Regions from separate parts of the Heliomicrobium gestii genome, predicted to be linked through region 2. Evidence: riboswitches for the same ligand, from Rfam matches in the RefSeq annotation. Region 2 holds a riboswitch; each other region holds the start of a gene.
What was found. A riboswitch is a leader RNA that binds a small molecule or an ion and turns the genes downstream of it on or off. The one in region 2 is predicted to bind lysine.
Positions count from the first base shown of each region.

Region 1: it holds a riboswitch for lysine, as region 2 does, so the genes downstream of both, lysA (diaminopimelate decarboxylase) here and GTO89_RS09770 (amino acid permease) in region 2, are expected to answer to the same signal.
Region 3: it holds a riboswitch for lysine, as region 2 does, so the genes downstream of both, dapB (4-hydroxy-tetrahydrodipicolinate reductase) here and GTO89_RS09770 (amino acid permease) in region 2, are expected to answer to the same signal.

Region 1 covers NZ_WXEX01000001.1:265,685-270,540, forward strand. Annotated here, with positions in the region: gene GTO89_RS01260 (hybrid sensor histidine kinase/response regulator) at 1-978, shown strand, start outside; gene GTO89_RS01265 (MBL fold metallo-hydrolase) at 1,111-1,959, shown strand; lysine riboswitch at 2,132-2,355, shown strand; gene lysA (diaminopimelate decarboxylase) at 2,514-3,827, shown strand; gene GTO89_RS01275 (response regulator transcription factor) at 4,152-4,853, shown strand.
Region 2 covers NZ_WXEX01000007.1:102,562-107,417, forward strand. Annotated here, with positions in the region: gene GTO89_RS09765 (RNA degradosome polyphosphate kinase) at 1-1,556, opposite strand, end outside; lysine riboswitch at 1,890-2,063, shown strand; gene GTO89_RS09770 (amino acid permease) at 2,257-3,720, shown strand; gene GTO89_RS09775 (hypothetical protein) at 4,119-4,856, shown strand, end outside.
Region 3 covers NZ_WXEX01000019.1:18,111-22,966, forward strand. Annotated here, with positions in the region: gene GTO89_RS16050 (aspartate-semialdehyde dehydrogenase) at 1-743, opposite strand, end outside; gene GTO89_RS16055 (dipicolinate synthase subunit B) at 780-1,370, opposite strand; gene dpsA (dipicolinate synthase subunit DpsA) at 1,391-2,284, opposite strand; gene dapB (4-hydroxy-tetrahydrodipicolinate reductase) at 2,411-3,214, opposite strand; lysine riboswitch at 3,319-3,502, opposite strand; gene GTO89_RS16070 (YlmC/YmxH family sporulation protein) at 3,575-3,850, opposite strand; gene GTO89_RS16075 (M16 family metallopeptidase) at 3,946-4,856, opposite strand, start outside.

The DNA.
Region 1 (4,856 bases), on a different contig from region 2:
GGAAGCGACAACGGGACGCCCGAGGAAACGGAAGAGTATCTCCGCGGGCGGCATGTACTGCTTGTCGGCGCCGGCGGCAGCAGTCGCGACAGCCTCCGCCGGTATCTGACCGCCTGGGGCATGACGACTGGCGTCACCGATGACGCCGACGAGGCGTTGCACCGTCTGAAAGAGGCCGCTGCCGCCCAGTCGCCCTATGATCTGGTGTTTGTCGAGTCAGGCCTGCCCGGTGTGGACAGCCTGGCCTTTGCCGAGCGGTTGCAGCGCCAGTTCCCCGGCGCCAACACGAAGCTGATCATGGTGACGGCCTTCAACGCCCGGGAAGAAGGGGAGCAGGCCCTTGCGAAGGGATACAACAGCTACATGACGAAGCCGGTCAAGCAGTCGCAACTGCTCGATTGCATCGCCAGCGCGATCATCGGTTCCCCTTTAGATACCCGGTCGGACGAACTGACGGAGACGCCTTCCGTTCAGGAACAGCCCAAGGCGGCGCCGTCATCGCCGTCTCCGACGCCATCGTCACCGATTCCACCAGCGCCGGCGGTGCCACCACCGTCTTCCGCTTCCTCTCCGTCGCCTACCGCGGAAATAAAAAGCAATGTGCGCATCCTGCTGGCCGAGGACAACCAGGCGAACCAGCGCTTGGCGCTGATGCTGCTAAAGAAATTCGGCTACGAGGCAGACGCCGTCAGCAACGGAAGCCAGGCGGTGGAGGCCTGTGCCACCGGGAAGTACGCCTTGGTGTTGATGGACTGCCAGATGCCGGAGATGGATGGCTTTGAAGCGACCCGGTTGATTCGGGCCGATCAGACCGCCGGCGGTCCCGTCGTGCCGATCATCGCCATGACCGCCAATGCGATGCAGGGCGATCGGGAACGGTGCATGGACGCAGGGATGGATGATTACATCAGCAAGCCCATCAACCGGGACGCCCTGCAAGCGGTGCTCGTCAAATGGCTTGCGGGCGAGCAGGCGTGACGCGCACTTTTTGTCGATTTTTTCATGGCGAGACAAAACAGCAGCAGGAAACGCCGCAGAACACAGCCAATTGAACACAATAAGATGGGGCGGCCCATCGTGGCGCAGACTTTGTTCCAGGAGGGAAGGCTTTTGTCCCAACGACGCTTCGATGTGACCTTTTGGGGGGTGAGGGGTTCCTTGCCCATCCCGGGGCCGCAGACCACCCAATTCGGCGGCAACACCCCCTGTGTTCAGGTGCGGATCGGAGATCGCGACTTCATCATCGATGCGGGATCCGGCCTCTATCACCTGGGACAGGCGCTTCGCAGACAGAGTGATGGCCCGGTGCAGGGGATCTTCCTCATCTCTCATCTGCACTGGGATCACATCCAGGGCTTTCCCTTCTTCGGACCGGCCTTTGCCGGACAAAACCGCTTCACCCTGTATGGGCAGGCGAAGCTGGGACGAACTTTTGAGGAACTGTTCCGGGGGCAGATGCAGCCCCCCTATTTTCCAGTCCTTCTCGACACCATGGGCGCGCAGTTTGACTTTTGTGATCTACGGGGTGGCGAAGTCCTGGAGCTTGACGACGGCGTCACTGTGCGGACCGTCTTGACCAACCATCCCGATGAATGCCTGGCTTTCCGGATCGAACAGGGGGGACGCTCCTGCTGCTACCTGAGCGACACGGAACATGATGGATGGAACGATCCACTGTTGCAGGCATTCATCGCCGGCGCCGATCTCGTCATCTATGACGCCTGCTACACTGACGGGGAGTATGACGGCAGTGAAGCCAGCCCTCCCCGCAAGGGCTGGGGGCATTCGACCTGGCAGGAAGGCGTCAAACTGGTCCGAGCGGCCGGGGCGAAGCAACTGATCCTTTTCCATCATGCCATGGAACGAACCGATGCCGATCTGGCGCGGATCGAGTCGTTGGCGAAGGCCGTCTATCCCGATTGCCTGGCGGCCCGGGAAGGAATGACGATCCACCTGTAAACCCGACGGTACGATCCGGTGACTGCTTTGACGGACACAGCGACCTTCTCACTGGAAACGGTGACGCCGGGAACAGGGACGGAGGAAGATTCTAACGCCTTGACAGCCTTTTTTTCGCATGCTAAGATGGGTTCAAGTTCACCACAAGTTCATAGATGCCTCATCTCCATTGAGGTGAGGTAGAGGCGCGGTTGATCAAGAGTAACTCCGGGAAGGTCCAATGGCATGGACAGGGCAACGGAGGGAAAGGGATGACCGCCGAAGTCCAGGTTTGCCACACCTGGGCTGGGTCTGCAGTGAAGAACTGCAGGACTGTCACCGGGGAACATTCCCACTTCAGACTCCGGCCGCTTGTGCCGGATGATGAAGGTTCCACGGTGGAGCGCTATCTTACGGGTTGTATGGGAAAGGGAGAGAGGCATTCGCAGGCGTATGCGCAAACCGCCGCCGGGGAATGACCCTGGCGGTTTTTGTTTTGCCTGGGGTTCTGCCAAATTTTCCCACAGACCATATAAATGAAACAAAGCACATTGTGATGAGGGGAGTCGGCTGCATTGAAACTACACGGAACTGCCGCCATCAACGAGCGGGGAAATTTGGCCATTGGGGGCTGTGACGCCACAGACCTGATCAAACAGTTTGGCAGTCCTTTGTATGTTATGGATGAAGCCCACCTGCGGGAAAACTGTCGGAAGTACTACGAGGCTTTCAGCGCCTCCGGCGCCGGGGAGGTGCTCTTCGCCTCCAAAGCCTTTATGAACATGGCCATGTGCCGCCTGGTGGAACAGGAAGGACTGGGCCTTGACGTCGTCTCCGGCGGCGAACTGTACACGGCCCGCCGCGCCGGATTTCCTATGGAAAAGGTCTATTTCCACGGCAACAACAAGACGCCGGCCGAACTGCGGCAGGCGATCGAGTACGGTGTCGGCCACATCGTCGTTGACAACCTCTATGAAGCCGATCTGCTGAACGCCATTGCCGGCGAACTGGACGCCCGAGTGCGGGTGCTGTTGCGCATCACCCCCGGCATTGACTGCCACACCCATGAGTTCATCCGCACCGGTCAGATCGACTCCAAATTCGGTTTCACCCTGCCCACCGGCCAAGCCCTTGCCGGCGTCAAAGCCGTCTTGGCCCTCGGCAACCTGATCTATGACGGCATCCATTGCCACATTGGCTCCCAGATCTTCGAATTGGAATCCTTCAGCTATGCCGCTGAGGTGATGATGACCTTCGTCGACGAGATTCGCCGTGAGACAGGGGCGGAAACGGCGATCCTGAACCTGGGCGGCGGTTTCGGCATCCGCTACACCGACGCCGACACCCCGGCCGATGTGGCCGACTATGCCCGCATCGTTCTCTCCGCCGTCGCGCTGGAAGCGGAAAAACGGGGCCTGCCCACACCGAAGGTCCTCGTCGAACCGGGCCGTTCCATTGTGGCTACGGCCGGCACAACCCTCTATACGATCGGCTCTGTCAAGGAGATCATCGGTGTCCGCAAGTATGTCGCCGTTGACGGCGGCATGACCGATAACCCCCGTCCGGCCCTCTACGGCTCCCGCTACGAGGCCATGCTGGCCAACAAGGCCACCCAGGAGAACGAAGAGGTTGTCTCCATTACCGGCAAGTGCTGCGAATCCGGCGACATGCTGCTCTGGGATGTGTCCTTGCCGAAGGTGGAGAGCGGCGATGTGCTGGCCGTCTCCTGCACCGGCGCATACAACTACACCATGTCCATGAACTACAACCGCATCGGCCGTCCCGCTGTCGTCTTTGCCCGTGAGGGCAAAGGGGCTGTCGTCGTCGAGCGCGAGAGCCTCGACGACCTGATCCGCAACGACCGGATCCCCCCTTATCTCCAGCGGTAAAGAGTTTTGACGGGTGCCAACGAAAGGTGGTGAAGCACATGTCGGAAAAATTCTACGAGATGATGATCGAATCGATGAATCAATCCTCCGAGGCCCAAGCGGAACGCCAGGGAACCGACGATGCCGCTGACACCACGGCCGAAAAAAACAACCGATAATCACGGAAGCATCACGATAACGGTGGCGATCATGCCGCCGTTTTTCTTTTTATCCCCCGGCGACGGTTTTACCCGAATCTTATAAAAATCTTAAAGACTCTTTTGTAGAATACTGACTGTGGCCGAATCGGCGATGAACCGTTCCGCTGCAAGGGGAGTGATATCGATGACGATCACCATCCTCGTCGTAGATGACGAGCCCAAAATCCTGGACATGGTCAGCGCCTTTCTCGAGGCCGAAGGGTACCGGGTGTTGCAGGCCACGGACGGTTCGCAGGCATTGCATATGGTGAGTGAACAATCGCCCCAACTGGTGCTGCTGGACTGGATGCTCCCGGGAAAAAGCGGCCTTGCCATCTGCCGGGAAATCCGCGCCCAATCGAAAATCCCGATCATCATGTTGACGGCCCGTGTCGACGAAGGGGATAAGGTGCTCGGGCTGGAGACAGGCGCTGACGACTATGTCACAAAGCCCTTCAGCCTCCGGGAGTTGGTGGCGCGCATCCGTTCGGTGTTGCGCCGATATGACATGGGAACCGACGGAACCCCTGCGGGGGAAGGGAATATCGTCCGCCGGGGAGACCTCGTCATTGACAACGATAAATTCGAAGCCTATCTGCGCGACAGTCCCCTCCCACTGACAGCGACGGAGTTCAAGATCCTGCAGACCCTCGCCCAGCGACCGGGTGTCGTCTACAGCCGGCTGCAGCTGATGCGCATCGTCATGGGCGACGCTTATGTCAACTATGAGCGGTCAGTCGACACCCATGTGAGCAACCTGCGCAAAAAAATCGGCGATTCACCGGGAGAGGCCCGCTACATCCTCACCGTATTCGGCATCGGCTACAAGTTTGCAGAACGGCTATAGGCG
Region 2 (4,856 bases):
ACGGCGTAACCTGTCACCTCGTTAAAAAAGTCGGTGGCGTCAGCGCCAAAACTTTCGGCGCAGGTCAGCAGACCAAAATCAGTATAGAAGCGCGCTGTCGCGTCGTTGTAATTGCCGGTGCCCAGGTGAACATAGCGCCGGATCGTCCCTTCCTCCTGGCGCACCACGAGGATGATCTTGGCGTGCGTCTTCAAGCCCACCAGCCCGTAGATGACATGGCACCCGGCCTTCTCCAGCGTTTTGGCCCAGGCGATGTTCTTCTCCTCATCAAAGCGCGCTTTCAGTTCCACCAGCACCGTCACCTGTTTGCCCTTGCGGGCCGCCTCTGCCAGAGCCTTGACGATGGACGAGTCGCCGCTTACCCGGTACAAAGTCTGCTTGATCGCCAGCACCCGCGGATCCCGCGCGGCCTGGGCGACCAATTCGACGACGGGATCGAACGACTCATAGGGGTGGTGCAAGAGGATATCCTTTTTGGCGATAGCGGCAAAGATGTTTTTCTCGCCGACCAGGTCTTCCGGCTCCTGGGGCGTCATCTTCTCATGGCGCAAATTGTCGTAACCGGGCAGGTCGACGATGCGCAAGAACACGGTCAGATCCAATGGGCCGGGGACGGTATAGATGTCCTCATCGTCCAATTCCAGATCAGCCTTCAGGTACTCCCGGATGGCCGGGCTGACGCCAGCCTCCACCTCCAGGCGCACCTCGGCGCCCCACTTGCGTTTCTGCAGCTCTTTCTCGATGGCCTCCAGGAGATCCTCGGCCCCCTCCTCATCGACGGTGAGGTCGGCGTTGCGGGTGATCCGGAAGGTGGATGAATGAAGGATATGGTTGCCCCGAAAGAGCACTTCCAACTGGCTCTTGATCAGGTCTTCAAGCAAGACGAAGGCTTCGCCGTCTGCGCAAGGAACCTCAATGAAGCGTGGCAGCACAGAAGGCACCTGGACAACGGCAAAGAGCTGCCGCTTGGTCGCCAGGTTGTTTTCCGGTTCCAAATAGACGGCAATGTTGAGACTTTTGTTCGCCAGCAACGGAAAGGGCCGGCTCTGGTCGACAGCCAGCGGCGTCAAGACAGGATAGATGACATGCTCAAAGTGGTTCTCCACAAAGATCCGCTGATTGCGATTCAGCTCCTGACACCGCAAAAAATGAATCCCTTTTTCTTTTAATTCCGGCAGGAGGTTGTTCATCAGGTGGGCGTACTGATCCTCGACCATGCGGTGGGTCCGCTCGGCGATCAACTTCAACTGCGCTGACGGCGTCAACCCGGAGGGATCCCTTTTCTGCAGTCCCGCTTCCTTCTGATCCTGCACGCCGGCAACGCGCACCATGAAGAACTCATCCAGGTTAGAACTGACGATCGCCAAGAACTTCAAGCGCTCCAGCAACGGGTTGGTCCTGTCTAGGGCCTCTTCCAGCACCCGTTGGTTGAACTCAAGCCAACTCAATTCCCGGTTGATGTAGTATTCAGAGCGGTTGAAGGTCTTCCGCTCCGGCGCGCTGTCAAGGCTTGCCCCGTTCGCATTCGGTTCGGCGCCCATGCTTTTTTGGCACATCCTTTTCTCTCTCCACATCATGTAATCAAAGTCCGGGTCTTTTCATGGCAGCTAGTCATATTTCTATAATACCTGAAAAAACACCGGGATCGCTATATTTTTTGAACCGAATAAGGCGCGCGACTTGATTTCCGCATTCTCAACGGCATGGTACGGAGTCTTGTCGTGAACGTATCGATTATAGCGAAAACGCCCCTGTCCATGGTAAAATCGACACTTTTTTTGTGTAAAATTAACATTCTTAACATGTTGTATAATTATTCGATCAAGCTGCATGTATATTCTCATTGACACTATCGATGCTTTGTATTAAATTTTTTACATAACAATAGAAGATACGATAGAGGCGCGGATGACGAAAAGTACAGTCCAGGAGTTCCCCGGGCGATGACCGGACTGGAAAGGCGTTTCCGCCGAAGCGACCGTCTTTACGGGAAAAGCGGCCGCTGGGCATGTCTTGAAGAGGGACATGACTGTCACCCGGTGAGGTGGAGCGCTATCGCCAGACTGTAGTCGGAGAACTGCGGAAATGGTTGTGATGGTGTTCACAACCATTTTTTTGTTGTCAAACATCCCCCAAATCGCCATGGCCAGGGATACCACAACAGCAACGGCACACCGAAGCGACCACCGACACAAGCGAAGCGTCCCCCCTACATCAGTACAATCGTATCCCACATCAAACATTGGAGGTACGCAAATGACAACGCCCACCGTAAATCCAGAGCAGTTGATCCCGGAAAAACAGGGACTCCGCCGTGACATGAAATCTCGCCACCTGATGATGATCTCAGTCGGCGGCACCATCGGCACCGGCCTTTTCCTCGGCTCCGGCCAGACGATCCACCAGGCCGGCCCCTTCGGCGCTATCCTGGCCTACGCCGCCGGCGGCTTGATCATGTTCCTCGTCCTGCTCTGTCTGGCCGAACTGGCCGTCGCCATGCCGGTCGCCGGCTCCTTCCAAAGCTACGCCTCCCGCTTCATCTCCCCTGCCGCCGGGTACACGACCGGCTGGCTCTACTGGGTCAACTGGGCGCTCTGCATCGCCGCTGACTTCACCGCCGCCGGCATGATCATGCACAACTGGTTTCCCCAGGTCGATGTCTATATCTGGTGCGCCGTCTTTGCTGTCTCTCTGGCGCTCTTAAATCTGATCTCCGTCAAGGCCTACGGCGAAGCGGAATTCTGGTTCGCCAGCGTCAAAGTGGTCGCCATCATCGGCTTCATTATCGCCGGCGCCGGTCTGATCTTCGGTTTTACAGGAAATGAAGGGGCCATCGGTCTTTCCAACTTCCAGACCGGCGGTGAAGGTCTTTTTCCCAACGGCTTTTACGCAGTCTTCCTGACGATGATCGGCGTCGTCTACTCCTTTCAGGGCGCTGAACTGGTCGGCATCGCCGCCGGCGAATGCGAAGAGCCGGGCAAGCATGTCCCCCGGGTGATCCGCGGGATCAGCCTGCGCATCGTCATCTTCTACGTTCTCGCCGTCACCGTTCTGGCCGGCACGATCCCTTGGGCCGAGGCCGGGGTGCAGGAGAGCCCCTTCGCCACCGTCTTCGGCCGGATCGGCATCCCCTTTGCCCAGCATGTGATGAGCTTTGTCGTCCTCACGTCGGCCCTCTCTGCCGGCAACTCGGCGCTCTACGCCTGCTCGCGACTGCTCTGGTCGATGGCCAAAGAGAAACAGGCGCCCTCCTGGCTCGGCCGCCTCAACAGCCGCGGCGTTCCCTTCTACGGCGTGATCTTCACCCTGGCGCTGGCTTGCCTGTCCTTGCTCACAGAACACTACGCCGCCGATACGGTCTACCTCTGGCTCATGTCCAGCACAGGTCTTACAGGCTGCTTGATCTGGATCATCATCGCCTGGTGCCAGATCAGCTTCCGTCGCGAATACACCCGTCTCGGCGGTTCTGCCGACCAGTTGGCCTTCCGCACGCCCCTCTACCCGCTGGTGCCGATCGTGGCGGCGATCCTGAACATCGGCGTCATCGTCAGCCTCTACTTCGACCCGTCCCAACAGATCGTCCTCTACGCCGGCATTCCGGTTCTGCTGCTCATCTACGGGAGCTACTATCTCTTCATTGGAAAAAAGCGCGAAGGATTTGCGACCGCAGGCCAGGCTCAAGCACCAGCACAAGGGCAACCACAGGCGCAAGCGGACTGACCATACTTTACCCACAGTGTTATCCACAGGCCCTGATGTTAATTGCACAACGATTTGTACCCCCGGAGATCTTATATCAAAGATCAACGGGGTTTTTCTTTTTTCGCCAAATATTTCTGTGGATAACCGCGTGTGGATAAGGTTCCTTCCATCACATTGTGGATAATGTGGATAAAACCGTGGGTAACCCGCAAACAGGGCTTTTTTCAAAAAAACGTTGTGGATAACTCTTGCGCTTTTTCTCCCGCCGTTTGTAACCAACTATTGCCAATTTTACTACAGTACTACTAGAGTCTGCCCATCGCTCTCGCATGGACAGCCGCGCCCTATCGCACCAAGCTGTCTCCACTCCGGTAACGCTGTTCCCGGCGAATCTTGCCGCAAGGTCGGTGATGGCTGTGTTCCGTAAAATGACCGCAATCATCGCCGCGACGGGGCTTTCCGCGCTGGAAGCGGCCGCCCTCTTCGTCTCGCTGGGATGGATGAGCCGCTGGCTGAGCGCGCCCATGCACGACCCCGATTTTTTCTGGCACCTGCAAGCAGGACGGTGGATCTTGGACAACGGGCGCATCCCCCAGGTCGATCCCTTCTCCTTTACCATGACCGGAGAGCGCTGGGTCGCCCACGAGTGGCTTTTCGAGACAATCCTGGCGGGAGTGGAGCGTCATCTGGGCTATACCGGTCTGGTCTGTCTCGGCCTCGGCCTGTACGCGCTGTTTCTCCTGATGCTGCGCTGTTGGGTGCGCCGCGCGGCGCCCCAGACCAGTGACACGCGGCGCAGTTTGGCCATCGTGGCCACGACAGTGAGTCTTTTCCCCTTCTGGAGCCTGCGACCGCAGTTGTTCTGCTACATCCTCCTGGTCGGATTGCTGCTGCTGTGTGAACAACGGCGCCTCAACGGCGGTCAAACGGTCGCGCTGGCCTTGGGTGCCGCCTGCTGGGCCAACAGCCATGGCTCCTTTTTGCTGGCCCCGGCATTGGTTGCCCTGCGGGTTCTGCGAACGGGCCCTTTCCTGACCATTCCCCCAACCGCATCTCGGCTGCAGTGGCTGGCCCGAATCAGAGATGACGAAGTGCGTCATTGGTTGGCTCGTCTCGTCCTGGTGCTGGTCGCCGGGTGCATCACCCCTTGGGGA
Region 3 (4,856 bases), on a different contig from region 2:
TCAATGTTGAGCGATTCGGAATGGCTCCGGTAAACGGGAACCCGGACAGTGGTGGCGGTGATCCGCATGTCCGCTTCGTGCAGGATCTTCCGGGTTTCCTTGATCATCTTCCATTCTTCCTTGGTGTAATCCCCATCCTGGAAGACGTCGATGTGGGGGATCAGGTTGAAGGCGATGGGATGAGCGAAAACCTTCGGATCGACCGGCTCGCCGCGCAGGACCTGCCCAGTCTGCTCAGACAATTCAGTGATGCCTTCCTTGCCGGCGCCGGAAACGGCTTGGTAGGTGGAAACGACGACCCGTTCGATGCCGGCGGCGTCGTGAAGCGGTTTCAACGCGACGGCCATGATGATGGTGGAGCAATTCGGATTGGCGATGATCCCCTTGTGCCAGTCCACATCCTCGGGGTTGACTTCGGGGACGACGAGGGGCACCGCCGGATCCATGCGGAAGGCCGACGAGTTGTCGATGACGACAGCGCCGGCTTCCACAGCCGCTTGGGCAAATTCGGTGGAAGCCGACCCGCCGGCGAAGAGGGCGATGTCAATGCCGGCAAAGGCTTTCTCGTCAGTCAGGCCGATGGTGTACTCCTGTCCCTGGTAGGTGACCACTTTGCCGGCAGAGCGAGCGCTGGCCAGCAGGCGAAGTTCGCCGACCGGAAAATTCCGTTCCGCCAATACCTTCAACAGTTCCTGGCCGACGGCGCCAGTCGCTCCGACAATGGCCACATTGTACTTTTTCATCTGGTTGATCCTCCTTGACCGGCGCCTTCGGCCGTTTTATGACAGGTTTGCGAGCAAAACCGGCTGCAATTGCCGTTGTTGCAACGCCGCTGTGATCGCGTCCGGAATCAGTTCCATCCGGGCGATGAGCGAATTGGCTTTTGTTATGGCGTTATCTTGACCGAAAGGCACCATGTACACGTTTTTCATATTCATCAGCTGACCGATGTTTTTTAAGTTGTTGCTGAGGCCGTCATTGGTCGATATGGCCAGCAGCACAGGGCGGAGGTTGCGCAACTGCGCCTTGGCCGCCATGAGCACCGACGTATCGGTGATCCCGTTGGCCAGTTTGGCCAGGGTGTTGCCGGTGCATGGCGCGATGACGACGATGTCGAGCAGCTTCTGTGGTCCGATCGGCTCGGCATCCACAATGGTGCTGCGCGTCTTCTGCCCTGTGATGCGCTCCATCTCTTCCGTCCATTGGGACGCCGGCCCGAAGCGGGTGTCCGTGTGGGTTGCCGATTCAGAAAAAATCGGAGTTACGACGGCCCCATCCTTTACCAACCGGGCTACGATCGGCAGCACATCAGCAATGGTGCAGTGGGAGCCAGTGATGGCAAAACCGATGCGGACTCCTTGCAAAGGCATCCTGCACACCTCCCGGGGGGTTACCCGTCTCTGCGAGGGACATGCCGCGCGATCAGGTCGGGATAGACGCGGGCCAGGATTTCCCCGGCCGTCTTCGGCGCCACCTTCCCCGGCAGGCCGGGGGCGAGCAGCGCCCGGATTCCCAAGCGGCGAGCCGCTTCGAAATCGGTCCCTCCCGGCGCGCTGGCCAGGTCAATGATCAAGGCTTCACGGCTTGTGGCGGCCAGTTCCCCTTCGCCCAGCACTGGGGCCGGAACGGTGTTGAAGATGATGTCCGTCTCCGCCAGGACAGCGGCCAAAGCGGAAAAAGGTTCGGCGATGGCCCCCATTTCCCAAGCTCTGGCCCGGTGCCCGCCATCGCGGGTGACGACGGTCACACGGGAACCCATGGCCTGCAAGAGCCGGGTCAAGGTGAGGCCCAACCGGCCAAAGCCGAGCACCAGGCTGCGGCTGCCGTGAATCGTGATCGGCAGTTCCTCCATGGCGATCTGCAGAGCGCCCTCGGCCGAGGGCACCGAGTTCAGGATCGCCAATTCGTCCAGTTCAGCCACCTCGACCAGGGGAAGTTGATTGGACTGGGCCAACAGCCGCAGATTCGGACGGGCAACGCCGACAAAGATAGGACTGCCGGGCCTCAGCAAGGCCAAATGGTCCCTCTCTAAGCGCAAGGGCTGATGATGGAGCGGCGCATAGACGCGACCCTCAAGGTCAACCCCTGGCATGGGCAGGAGGAGCGCCGCTTTTCCCGCCAGCGCTTTCGGGATATCTGCCATGCCTCGCACCCGTCCCGTTTCCTCTACAGGCAAACCGATCACATCAACCGTCGCGCCCCGCTCAGCCAAGCGGCGTACGAGGATCTGATCCCGCGCGTCCCCTCCCATCACCACCAATGGGATTCCTTGAAGGGTCGTCATGGGTGTTCAAAACCTCCTCCACCAGAAACAGTGAAACTCTTTGTTAATATATGAGAGTCCGGCGCAGAGGTGTGCAGGATGTCGTTGTCAAAGAGCATTGCGGCGATAGCGGAATGGACTCTTCAATTAAAAGATGAGCTTGTCGAGCCCGTAGATCAGACCCTTGCAGGCGCCGATCCGGTGAATGGCCTCCAACACGCCGGGCATAAAGGATTCACGGCTGATGGAGTCGTGACGGATCGACAGGGTCTGGCCCAGGGCGCCGAAGATGACCTCCTGGTGGGCGACCAGTCCCGGCAGGCGGACGCTGTGTATCCGCATCCCATCAAAGTCGCCGCCACGGGAACCGGCGATTTTTTCTTCTTCCTGCAGGTGCCCCTGCCGGATCGCCTGCCGCTCCTCCCGGATCAACTCCGCTGTCTTGATCGCCGTCCCAGAGGGCGCATCCAGCTTTTGATCATGGTGGTACTCTATGATCTCCACGTTCGGGAAGAAGCGGGCGGCGTCGCGGGCGAAGCGCATCATCAACAACGCGCCGATGGCAAAGTTTGGCGCGATCAGGCAGCCTGTTTCGTTGGCGGCGGCCCAATCGGCGATCTCTTCCATATCTTTTGTCGAAAGGCCTGTCGTTCCGACGACAGGCGCGACACGCGCCGCCAGCGCCGTGCGCACGTTTTCCAGAACCGACGCCGGATTGGTAAAGTCCACCATTACCTGAGGCCGCGTCTCGGCAATCGCTGCGGTCAGATCGCCCTGCAACAGGACTCCGCAAGCCGGCAGACCAGCCAGGACAGCCGCGTCTTCCCCCATGCCGTTGTGATCGACGGCAGCCACCAGTGCCAACGATTCGTCTCCCAGGACCGCTTTGACTACCTCTCGGCCCATTCTCCCCCTGGCGCCGCTGACCAGGACTCGGATCCTCTCTGACATGACCCATCCCCCACTAAAAAGAATACAAAAAGGGAACACCGCATGGAGTTCAGGCGGTGCCCCCAAAAAGTAACATTCGGAAGCTGGTTTCCACCGTCCCCGTACGATTGGATAGCGCTCCATCCGGTCGAATCACCAGATGGCAGTTCCGAACATCTTATGCCCGGCCCCAGCCTGGGCGCAATACGGTTGCTCCAGACTTCGGCGGTTGCCCCTTTCCCTCCGGTATCATCGTCCACCGTCGGACTCCTCCAGGTACTCTTGACAGACCGCGCCTCTACCTCTCCACTGGGAGGTATATTCAGTTCATTAGGAAGATGGTATCATGGGACATCCCTGGCCGTCAACCACTGTGACAATTTAAAAGGGAAAACGGCGAGACGCTGTTCGCCGGTATGTATCGTCCAGTTCAACGATAACCACCTCGGCGCCCACCTTGACGATGGCGTCCCATGGGATGATCAGCGGTTCTCGGTCAGACCAAAAGCCGCCAAAGTTGCCTCGTGGCGGCAGAATGATGGCGTCGATCTCGCCGCTCGACTCATCGATGACCAGATCGGAATCGCCGACAGCGCCGAGGCGCTCCCCTGTTATCAGATTGACGATCTCCTTGCCCACCAGTTCGCTGAGACGCATCGGCGCCCCCCCTCCTTGTCCCCCTATCCCACTATACGCAGCAGGACCGGAAGATAGAAGCGAGTCGAGGCCTTTTCAACGACCGGTTTGCGCCTTTACCATCCTGTTTTTTTCAGCAGATCGGCCAGTTCCACTTTCAGCGGCTTGGCGCCGACGACCGCGAGGGCGCATAACTCCGGCGTCCAGAGTTCGCGGGCCACCTTGGTCACATCATCGAGCGTCACCGCGTAAACCCGCTCGATCACCTCTTCCGGCGGGACGAAGCGGTTGTAGCAGACTTCTGATTTACCTAAACGCGTCATCCGCGAGTTGACGCTCTCCAACCCCAGATAAAGGCTGCCCTTGATCTGTTCCTGCGTTCGCTTCAACTCATCGGGGCGAATCCCCTCTTCTCGGATACGGGCCATTTCGCGCAGGGAAAGCTCGAGGACCTCTTCGGCGAAGTCCGGACTCGTTCCGGCATAGAGGCCAAACATCCCCGCGTCGGAGAAGGCGGAATGGAAGGAGTAGACCGAATAGGCGAGGCCGCGGTTCTCGCGGATCTCTTGGAACAGGCGGGATGAGGCGCCCCCGCCGATGACATTGTTCAGGACATGCATGGCATAGATGTCGGGGTGTTCCTGGGAGAGGCCTTGGGCGCCCAGGCAGATCTGGACTTGTTCCACGTCCTTATGCTCAAAGACGCTCTTGTAGCTCATCTCCGGCTGGGGGCGACGGTAGATTTGCTTCGTCTTCGCCATGGAAGCAAAATAGCCCTTTACCTTCTCAAGCGTCTTTTCAGGGTCAATAGAACCGGCAATGGCGATGATGGTCCGATCGGCAGTGTACTCGGACTGGAAATGGCTGAGCATGCGCTCTCTTCCCATCCCCTGGATCGAATCGACGGTGCCCAGGATCGACCGTCCCAAGGCGCTGACCGGCCACATGGCCTCAGACAGCAGGTCATGAACGAGTTCGTCGGGAGAGTCCTCATACATCTTGATTTCTTCTAAAATCACCCTGCGTT